Regions from separate parts of the Prevotella sp. RM4 genome, predicted to be linked through region 1. Evidence: riboswitches for the same ligand, from Rfam matches in the RefSeq annotation. Region 1 holds a riboswitch; each other region holds the start of a gene.
What was found. A riboswitch is a leader RNA that binds a small molecule or an ion and turns the genes downstream of it on or off. The one in region 1 is predicted to bind cobalamin.
Positions count from the first base shown of each region.

Region 2: it holds a riboswitch for cobalamin, as region 1 does, so the genes downstream of both, T499_RS0111530 (TonB-dependent receptor plug domain-containing protein) here and T499_RS0108215 (TonB-dependent receptor) in region 1, are expected to answer to the same signal.
Region 3: it holds a riboswitch for cobalamin, as region 1 does, so the genes downstream of both, T499_RS0107510 (NADPH-dependent FMN reductase family protein) here and T499_RS0108215 (TonB-dependent receptor) in region 1, are expected to answer to the same signal.

Region 1 is NZ_JNKG01000009.1:38,476-41,690, forward strand. Features, by position in the region: gene T499_RS0108215 (TonB-dependent receptor) at 1-1,681, opposite strand, end outside; cobalamin riboswitch at 1,725-1,943, opposite strand; gene T499_RS0108220 (S66 peptidase family protein) at 2,097-3,056, opposite strand; gene mutS (DNA mismatch repair protein MutS) at 3,169-3,215, shown strand, end outside.
Region 2 is NZ_JNKG01000012.1:62,027-65,241, reverse strand. Features, by position in the region: gene T499_RS0111540 (bifunctional cobalt-precorrin-7 (C(5))-methyltransferase/cobalt-precorrin-6B (C(15))-methyltransferase) at 1-328, opposite strand, end outside; gene T499_RS0111535 (cobyrinate a,c-diamide synthase) at 325-1,602, opposite strand; cobalamin riboswitch at 1,684-1,874, shown strand; gene T499_RS0111530 (TonB-dependent receptor plug domain-containing protein) at 1,929-3,215, shown strand, end outside.
Region 3 is NZ_JNKG01000008.1:400,134-403,348, reverse strand. Features, by position in the region: gene T499_RS0107515 (DUF1593 domain-containing protein) at 84-1,472, shown strand; gene T499_RS0107510 (NADPH-dependent FMN reductase family protein) at 1,576-1,971, opposite strand; cobalamin riboswitch at 2,018-2,203, opposite strand.

The DNA.
Region 1 (3,215 bases):
CAGAAACATCGCGTGCATCCTGATAAGTGTACTGGGCACGAGTGGTAGCTATCAGATCCTTACCAATCTTGAAATCGGCCTCGGCCTCAACATCTATTCCCTTGATGTGAACCTTACCTAAGTTCAGCATCGTCCAACGGAACTGCTGCCCCTTGGGGTAAGCCACAATTTTATCGTGTACTGTATTATAATAGGCATCGAAGTGCATCTCGGCATGGCGAATGATACCATGCTCAAAGTGCTTGTTAAGCGCAAAGCCGGCATCGTACTGCAGGGCGCTCTCGGGCACCAGGTTGGCATTACCCATATCGGTATAATACAGGTCGTTGAAGGTCGGCATGCGGAAACTCTTTTTTACGTAGGCTCGCATAGAGAAGAAGGTGCCTCGGAAGGGATACACGTTAACAAATAGCGCCGGCGTGAGTTTTGATAGCGAATGACTGCTGTTTAAGCTTGCAAACTCACCCCTGCGGTGGGTTTTGTCGTGGATAAAGGTAGCCAGGATAGAGCCTTGCGCCTTCAGGTGTTTGTAGTCGATAGCTGTGGCTAAGCTTACCAGATTAGAGATGCGTTTGGGGTAAGCAAAGTTGTAGATATCGGCATTCAGTTTGTTCCACTTAAAATCGTAGGCCAGCGATGCACTCCAGTTGGGTAGCAGCTCCAGTACATTGGCTGTAGAAAGATAGAACTCCTGCTGCTTGTAACGATTGTCAACAGGTAGCTGGGTGGTATCCTTGTTTACGTAGTGGGTGTTGTAATAGGCATACTTGGCCAGCCATCGGGTGCTGAAACCATCGCCTATATTCTTATTATAATCGGCTTGTACAAAGGTGTTCAAATCCTGTTGGCGCTCACCACGTCGCCACACGTTGTTTACGATGGCACCAGGAATGCCTCGGGCTGAGTTATATAGATAACCCTTAAGCTGCCAACTACCCTGCTCCAATCGGCCAAACAGGTTTGCTTCGATACGTTCAGCATGTATATCGCCGTTCTGTCGCACAGCCGTTGTGTCCCAAGCCGTTTGTCCGTTAGGATATTTTCGCTCGTAATGGAACTTATACTTACCGCTGGCTGTTAAGAAGCCGGCACTTACCGATGAGCTGATGGTTGATGACAGTTTCTGCTCCCAAAGGGTAGAAAAGCGGAACATATCGCTTGAACCATACTGGGTTTTAAATCGCAGATGGGTATTCTCGCCTTTCTTGAAATCAGGCGCTTTGGTACGGATATAGATAGAACCGGCGTTTCCAAAATCGCTGGCGGGCTGGAAGATGGCACTCTTCTGGCCGTTATAAAGTGTGATATCCTCTACGTTATCAAGTGAGAACTGGCCCAAGTCAATCTGTCCGTTCTGCGCATTACCTAACTGCACACCATCGTAGCTGATGCCTAAGTGATGCGTACCCATCGAGCGGATGTTTACTGTTTTAATGCCGCCCACGCCGCCATAATCCTTTAGTTGGATACCAGAGAAATAGCGCAATGCATCGGCCACAGAGTGCGTGTTCAGTTGTTCCAGCAGTTCGCCCTTCAGTTTCTGACTGGGTACCACCTCGCGCATGGCAGGCTTCGACACAACAATTATCTCCCGCACATGCTGCACGGAATCTAACTTGCTTTGTGCTGCCGTTGTCATCGCCAACACGCAAGCCATTGCCAATGTGAATGCTCGATTCATCATCTTTTATTCTGCCATCGCCATCTAACCCCAGAGATAGGCAAGCGGCTAAAGTTTCATCGGCAGGTCTTCTGACTTATCGTCTGGCAGCAAACGTCTTCCCAAAAATCTCAGTGACATACATGTTTGCGCCTCATAAAGGACGACTTACAGCAGCGGGAAAGGCCACGGGTAGGTGCCTTTCGGCGGGATTCTGTTCAGGATTCTCACCCGATTCCCTATTAATCTCCACATCAGGAGAACCGATTACAGCTGCAAAGATACAATAATTATTCTCAAAATAAATAGTTTTACTCAGTTTTTTGATTTTATGCTCCACCTTGCCATCTAAAGCACGATATTTTTTCCCAACTTGGGAATGTTTGATTCCCAGTTTGGGAACATTTCATTCCCAACGTGGGAACAAAATGTTCCTCTAATGGGAATTATTGTAATCTAGCACTACCTCATCGGGGTTTACTTCTAATGTGGCTTTGGCGCCTGTTAGGAGGGGGAAGTTTTTTAGGTGGGCATGACCTACAGGAAAGTTGTAGCATACGGGAATGTGCCAATGCTGTAGGTACTCGTTGAGCAGGGCGTACATGTCGTCGAAACCGTTTTCGGGGTGTTTGTATTTGTTGAACTGCCCAACAATAACGCCTCGGATGTGTTTCTGTAAGCCACGTATCTCGATGTTATGCAGCATGCGGTCTACCTTACTCATGCCCTCGCCTGTATCTTCAATAAATAGTACGATTCCATCGATAAACAGCGGATCGAAATCAGAGCCTGCCAGATCGTTGAAAACGCTCATGTTACCACCAACGATAATGCCCTCGGCGTTACCTGTTATGTTTAAGGGATGGGGAGCAATGCAATAGGTGGGCAGATGACCAGCAAGCATGCCTCGTAAAGCCTGACTCACGGTATCGTTGCCCTCGTAGGTTTTCAATGCATGACACATCGAACCATGAATACCCATTACGCCTGCCCTAGCCTGGGCACACAGCAACGCCGTCACATCGCTGAATCCGATAATCATCTTTGGATGCTGCTGGAGTGTATCTAATGAGATACGGGAAAGCAGATGGGCAGCCCCATCGCCGCCTCGCGAACACATGATGGCCTTGATGGATGGTGTGCGTAAAGCCCACAGCAAATCGCTAAGTCGCTCATCGATAGTGCCTGCAAAACCATGATAATCGGCCAGTGCATGGGGCGCCACGATGCATGGATAGCCCCACTTCTCTAAGGTTCGGATGCCGCCATTAATGGTAGCAGTATCGGTAGCACTCGATGGCGAGATTATAGCGATGGTGTCGCCCGAATTTAGGAATTGGGCTGAAAGCGACAGCATCCAGCAAAGCATCAGCGATATGATAACGAGTTTCTTCATCTTGCTGGCAAAGATACAAATAAACGGGAACATAACAATTATTTAAGGCTAAAATTTTGCTGTTTGCGAAAAAAGGAGTAACTTTGCCGCTCAGATTTAAATTTAGGTAGTTATGGCAAAAATAGCGGGGAAAGAACTAACCCCTATGATGAAACAGTT
Region 2 (3,215 bases), on a different contig from region 1:
GCATCTTCCTACGAATCGTATTCGCAAACCCAAAGAACAGCGGATCTCCAGAAGCAAAGACGATGATTTCTGTTGAGTGTCTAGTGTTCTCGCTTTGCGAGCGACCAAAGGTCGAGTGGAGTGATGCATGTTGAGAGTACTTATCAAATACGGCATCGAGCGGTACAGTGATGTCTATCCATTCGGCATCTGCAGGTAGCAGCGGGGCTACAATCTCATGGTGGCGCTTGCCGCCAGAAAACACCTTTCCATCGCGTATGATGGCCATCACCTCAGGGGGAAAATAGGGGTTGGGGTTGTCTGTGATACCAATGACGATGAATTTCATAGGATGCTGGGTATTTGATAAAGGTGCGTGTAGCTGGCCAGTACGTTGTGATATCTGAATACGGGCGTTGGTACAGGCTCACCTTTAGCGTTATAGACTTGGGTGATACTCTCAGGGGGATCGCCGATGAATTGCGTGTAATGGAATTCGTGCCCTCGATAGGTCTTGCCATCGAGGGTGAACTGGCGGTAGCCTAAGGACAGCTTGCGATCAGCTTTGCGGGCAGTGATCGAGTAGGGCAGTACACCGCACATGGGGTAGCTGTCATCGTCGGTAATGATGGCTTGACAGAGGTACATCATACCGCCACATTCAGCAACAATCCTGCCGCCATCCTCCGCAAATTTTTTGATAGCATGCAGACAAGCCTGATTGGCTGTCAAAGCCTCCAAATGCTTCTCAGGATAACCGCCTGGCAGATAGAGCAGGTCGATGCCATCAAAAGTTGGCACATCTTTCTCAGGATCGAAGAAAATGACGTCGCCAAACTGGTCTAAAGTTTCCTGATAGATGAACGAAAAACTTTCATGATTCCTGGCTATAAGCGTTTTCGTTTCCAGATGCTGGAACTCGCAGTTTCTTGTTTTGGACTCTACCTCGTCAAGGAGCGTGGTAGTGAGACTTTTGAGAGATGGAAGGTCGATATTCTCCTCTAAAAGGGCAGTCAGCTGGTCTGACTCGGGTAGCTGAGAGAAATCGAGCCCCAGATAGCGTGAATTTTGCTCCAGGTCGGGCGATTTAGGCAGGTAGCCCAGGCACTTGACATGGAGCTCATCGCACACTTCGCGCAGCATGTTGAAGTGGCGCTGCGAACCAACTTTGTTAAATATTATACCGGCGATATAAACGTCGCCGCGGAAGTGGATAAAGCCCGATAAGAGGGCTGCCATCGAGTAGGCTGCCGACTTGGCATCGACCACCAGAATCACGGGAATATCAAGCACGCGGGCGATGTCGTACGACGAACCCAGTTCGCGATCGTAGCCATCATAAAGGCCCATCATACCTTCGACGATACAGATGTCAGCATCAGCCCCGTAGTGCGCAAATAGCGCGCGTACGTGTGCGGGCGTAGTCATAAAGGTATCGAGATTGACCGACGGGTGCCAACAGACAGCTGTGTGGAATTTAGTGTCGATATAATCGGGCCCGCACTTGAAGGGCTGCACCCGGTAACCGTTCTGGGTGAACCACTGCATCAGGCCTCGGGCAATGGTTGTCTTGCCTGAGCCACTGGTGGGTGCTGCTATCATAAACGCTGTCTTGTTCGGCATCTTCTGAAGTTGATTTGGGTGCAAATATATAAATTTTCTGCTAAATATGTGTGGTTAACCGAAAAAAGTTGTACCTTTGTCGCCAAAATAAGGTCATCTGGTGGCCGATGCCACTACGATGAAAAGGGAATACGGTGAGAATCCGTAACTGTACCTGCAGCTGTAATCCTCGCAAAAAGGGTTTGCCTGTATAACGCCACTGAGCCACAGGCTCGGGAAGGTAAGGCAGACTGAGGAAAGTCAGAAGACCTGCCGAATGTCAATTGAAGATTGACAATTTAACTTTAGACCGTTCAGGAGTTAGCGGTTGTGATAATTTGAAAGTAATGAAACTAGAGAAGCAATTGGCAATAGGCCTGAGTTTGCTTGCTATTGGTGTAAATGCCCAGACGGACATTTGGCGTGCTGATAGTTTGCAGGAGGTGGTGGTGACAGGTACTGGTACGCAGCACCTGCTGAAAGATGCGCCCGTGCAGACCGAAGTAATCAGTCGCCGGCAGTTGCAGCAGTATGCCGGCAAGAGTATCGAGGATATCCTGTCGGGACTGACGGCATCGTTCGATTTCAGCGAGAACGATATGAGTAGCAGACTGCAGATGAATGGTCTGGGCAACGCGTATGTGCTGATACTGATAGACGGTAGGCGCCTGCATGGTGATAATGGTGGCGAGAACGACCTGAGTCTTATCGACCCGCACAACATCGAGAAAATAGAAATCGTGAAAGGGGCCTCGAGTGCCCTCTATGGCAGTGATGCGATAGCAGGTGTGATCAATATCATCACCCGCAAGCATCGCGAACAGGGCGTGATGGTGGAGAACACCACGCGCGTGGGCTCTTATGGCGACATCAGGCAGCATAACGGCGTGGCGCTCAACTATGGTAAACTGTCGAGCTACACCAACTTCCAATTGCAGCACTCCGACGGTTGGCAGAACACCGCCGAGGAAGCTATCCAACAAACGGAATACCACATCACCGACTCGCGCAACAAGACGGTGAACCGGCATACCAACTGGCAGATAGCTGAGCGACTGACTTATCAGCTCACGCCTGCCATCGAACTCTATGCCGACGGTAGCATCTACTGGAAGCGCATCTATCGCCCCTGCGGTCATCATCCCGGTGTGGACGTGAAGACATGGGATCTGCAGTACAACAATGCGTCGGCGTCGGTTGGTGGTAAGTGGAAGCTGAACAAGACCGACGTGATTACGCTGGATGCCGACTGGAAGAAGCATGCCTATAACTACGCCTATACCGATACCACGCTGACGGATGGCTATGTGAACGGCCGTTTTACCAATTATTTCCCTTACTTCCCCGGTGATAAGGAACTGCAGAGCGACCAACGACTGACTAACATCTCGCTGAAAGGAATCTTTGCGTTGCCCTATGAGCAGCAGTTGAGTGCCGGACTGGAGTATCGCTACGACTGGTTGAAAGCGCCGATGCGTGTGGCTGGCGGAAAAGCGACTGACAATACCGAAGCACTGTATGTGCAGGACGAGTGGGCACTGCTGGATCCACTCTACATCACAGGCGGTTTGCGACTGACCCGCAATGAGGGATTCGGCACCCGACTGACACCCAAACTGTCAGCCATGCTGAAG
Region 3 (3,215 bases), on a different contig from region 1:
TCTTTTTGCAATAAAAAAGACTAATAACAGACCATTATCCGATTTTTTTCGTATCTTTGCGGCACAAATTAACAATCATGATAATGCTAAGAATAATTATTTGCCTGCTGGCTATGATGGGAGCTCTTTCGCTCCAAGCTGAATACAAAGAATTAAAACCACGACTTGTGGTGTGTACAGACATTGCACCTGCTGATGTGGAACCCGACGATATGGAGTCGATGGTACGACTGATGGCCTATGCCGACCAATTTGAAATAGAAGCATTGATTACATCAGTAGGTTGGAACTGCGATCCCTATCCTACAGAATGGGCACAGTATCTGCAACGGGTAATTGAGGCTTACAGACAGGATGTGCCGAAGCTGATGCAACGTTCGAAGCAGAAGAATTTCTTAGCATTTGATAAAGAAAGAAAACAACAGTACATAGGATACTGGCCAAGTGCCGACTATTTGAAGAGCCGTGCGGTAATGGGTAGTATTCACGGTGGCATCAAATCCATTGGTGCTGATAACGATTCACCTGGTAGCGAACTGCTGATACAACTTGCCGACGAAGACGACCCACGCCCAATCTATGTAGCTGCCTGGGGTGGTGCCAACACATTGGCACAAGCCATCTGGCGAGTTAAGCAAACACGTTCTGCTGAGGCCTTAAAGCAGTTTTTGCATAAGTTTCGCATCTATACCATTACCGACCAAGACATGCATTACAATATGCGTATGAACCGTAGTTACAGTTCGCACATGTGGCTACGTAAGGAGTTTGCCGACGATTTGCAGTTTGTGTGGGATGAAGGCACATGGCAGGAGCAGTGCGAACTTGGCAAACGCCACTGGCAACAGCATAAGGACTACATACAAGGCCGAGGTGCGTTAGGCAGCGAGTATCCTACCTACAAATGGGGAGTTGAAGGCGATACGCCTAGTTTTCTGTATGTCATGCCCAATGGTTTGAACAATCCCGACGATCCACATCAAGCTGGTTGGGCAGGCTATCATGAGCATGGACTCTGTGCCGACTCGATTACCACCGCCTGGACCAGTTGGCAGGAGCCGCTGCGTAGCATCAGTATAGAGTATAAGCAGCGTTTCTACCCCGACGAGCTTAACGATTTCATGGCACGTATGCAGTGGGCTGCCGAGGGGCATGGCAATCATAATCCTCGAGTTATCATAAACAACAACACAGGTATTTTGCCCATTCATATCACAGCTAAAGCGGGTGATACAATACGCCTTGATGCCTCATCATCGCAGGATAGTGATGGCGACAACCTGCAATTCTTATGGTGGCAGCAGCCTGAGATAGGGCAAACAAAAGTGACCATCTCCCAGTCAACCCAGAAGACAGTCACCATACATATCCCTGCAGATACTGCAAACGACACGATTCACATTATTTGCGAAGTACACGACGACGGTCCCTTTCATCTGGTAGCCTATCGCCGCATCATTATTTCTATATAGCCACTAAACTTTGTGGTTATAGTGTCTGATAAGACACGCTACACCAATGGTTGCGAGCAAAAATTCCAAAGCTACTACTAAAATGTATACCATAGTAATTTGATTATAAATTAGGTGAAACAGAACATATCCAATTTTCGAGATTGCATTGGGGCGTTTCAGCATATAGCTGTTCGCCAACAATGTGCGCATGGCGTTCACGCAGTTCATGGCAAATTTTATCTGCATCATGATTCAGTTTGTTACCTAATGCCACTAACACGGCAAAGTTCTTTCCACTTAGGCTAGCACCACGCAACGTTTGACAAGCCCACTGCCAATGGGGAGTCATACTTCCATCAGCCATAAACTCTAATGCAAGAACAAAACTCTGGCAGTTTTCTATCTGCCTGTTGTTAATACTCTGTACGCTGATAGTTTCAGCGCCAAGCTTGTCGGCTATTTCTTCTGCAATAGCCTGACAACTGTCGTATACCACGACGATTGATTCATGTTTCATACCCACAAAAATTAAGTTGCGCCTCACGCCCTTACATCGAGAGCATTTAGCAAATACCGAAAAAGGCTGGTCTTCAGACTTTCCTCCACTCCCAAGCGCCTTCTCACCCAAACGGGCAATGGCATTGATGCTTAGGAGCCATAATGGAGTTCACTGCTGCGGGACAGTCGGAGATTCTCACTCACATTCCCAATTAATCGCGGCTAAGCGAACCTTTACGGGCGAAGGTCGAGGCTATGCCTCAACGTTCACGTTAAGTCGAGGCGTAGCCTCAACTTTCACATAGACTCATTCTTGAATCACGTTGCAAATATACAACATTATTCTTATACGCCAAACAAAAAATCAAAAATAATTTGTTTTATACAAAAAAAGGCCCCAGGCCTTCTATCCGTTAGCGAGATAGTTGGCCTGGGGCACGTTTGGCAGTTAACGCTTCGTTCCATTACGCACTGCCCTTCATTGTCAAAAGGATATTGATCATTAGGTTATATCTATTACTTAAAAAAAAGAAAGAGCGATTAAATTTTCTGGTTGCAAAGGTAAGGCAAAAAATCCATTCCCACAAGGGTTTAGACAAATGATCGGGTGGTTTCAGACAAATCGTCGGACATTTCAGACAATCTGTCGGACAAAACGACACGTCGTCGGACAAATTACACAACTTTTGGCACTTAATTTCAAGATAATGATAGCAAAACACACGATAAAACTACATTTTGTTTTGTGGTTTTAAACAATTTTATATCTATAATAGGTGTAGTTATCGCGAACAAATACCCGACTATTTGTCTGAAACCACCCGACCATTTGTCTGTGCTATTGCAGATACTGTCTTTTTGTTATATCTTTGCACCAGAAATTTAAAAACAAAAGTAATAAAAGTATGGAAACAAATCTAATTATCCTGATGGCATTCGCCTTAATAGTGTTGGCAATGATTGTAAGATTGTGGGTACTCGACATGAGCCACAATGGTAAACTGTAATAGTATATATCTTAAAAAGATGCATTTCAATATTGGTGTGATAAACTTCTAAAAACATGGAAATAGCGCTGATGGTTCTGTTAGTCGTCGCCGTGATATTATTTATCCTGGTGGTAAGAATGTTGGTGCTCGACATGACTCACAATGATAATTAATGCTAACTTAATTCAACTGGCTACGCAAAAAGAGTTTCGGCATGTATTCGGCTCTCTCTGCCGGTGGTTACAGATTCTAAATCTTTATGAATGGAATATTG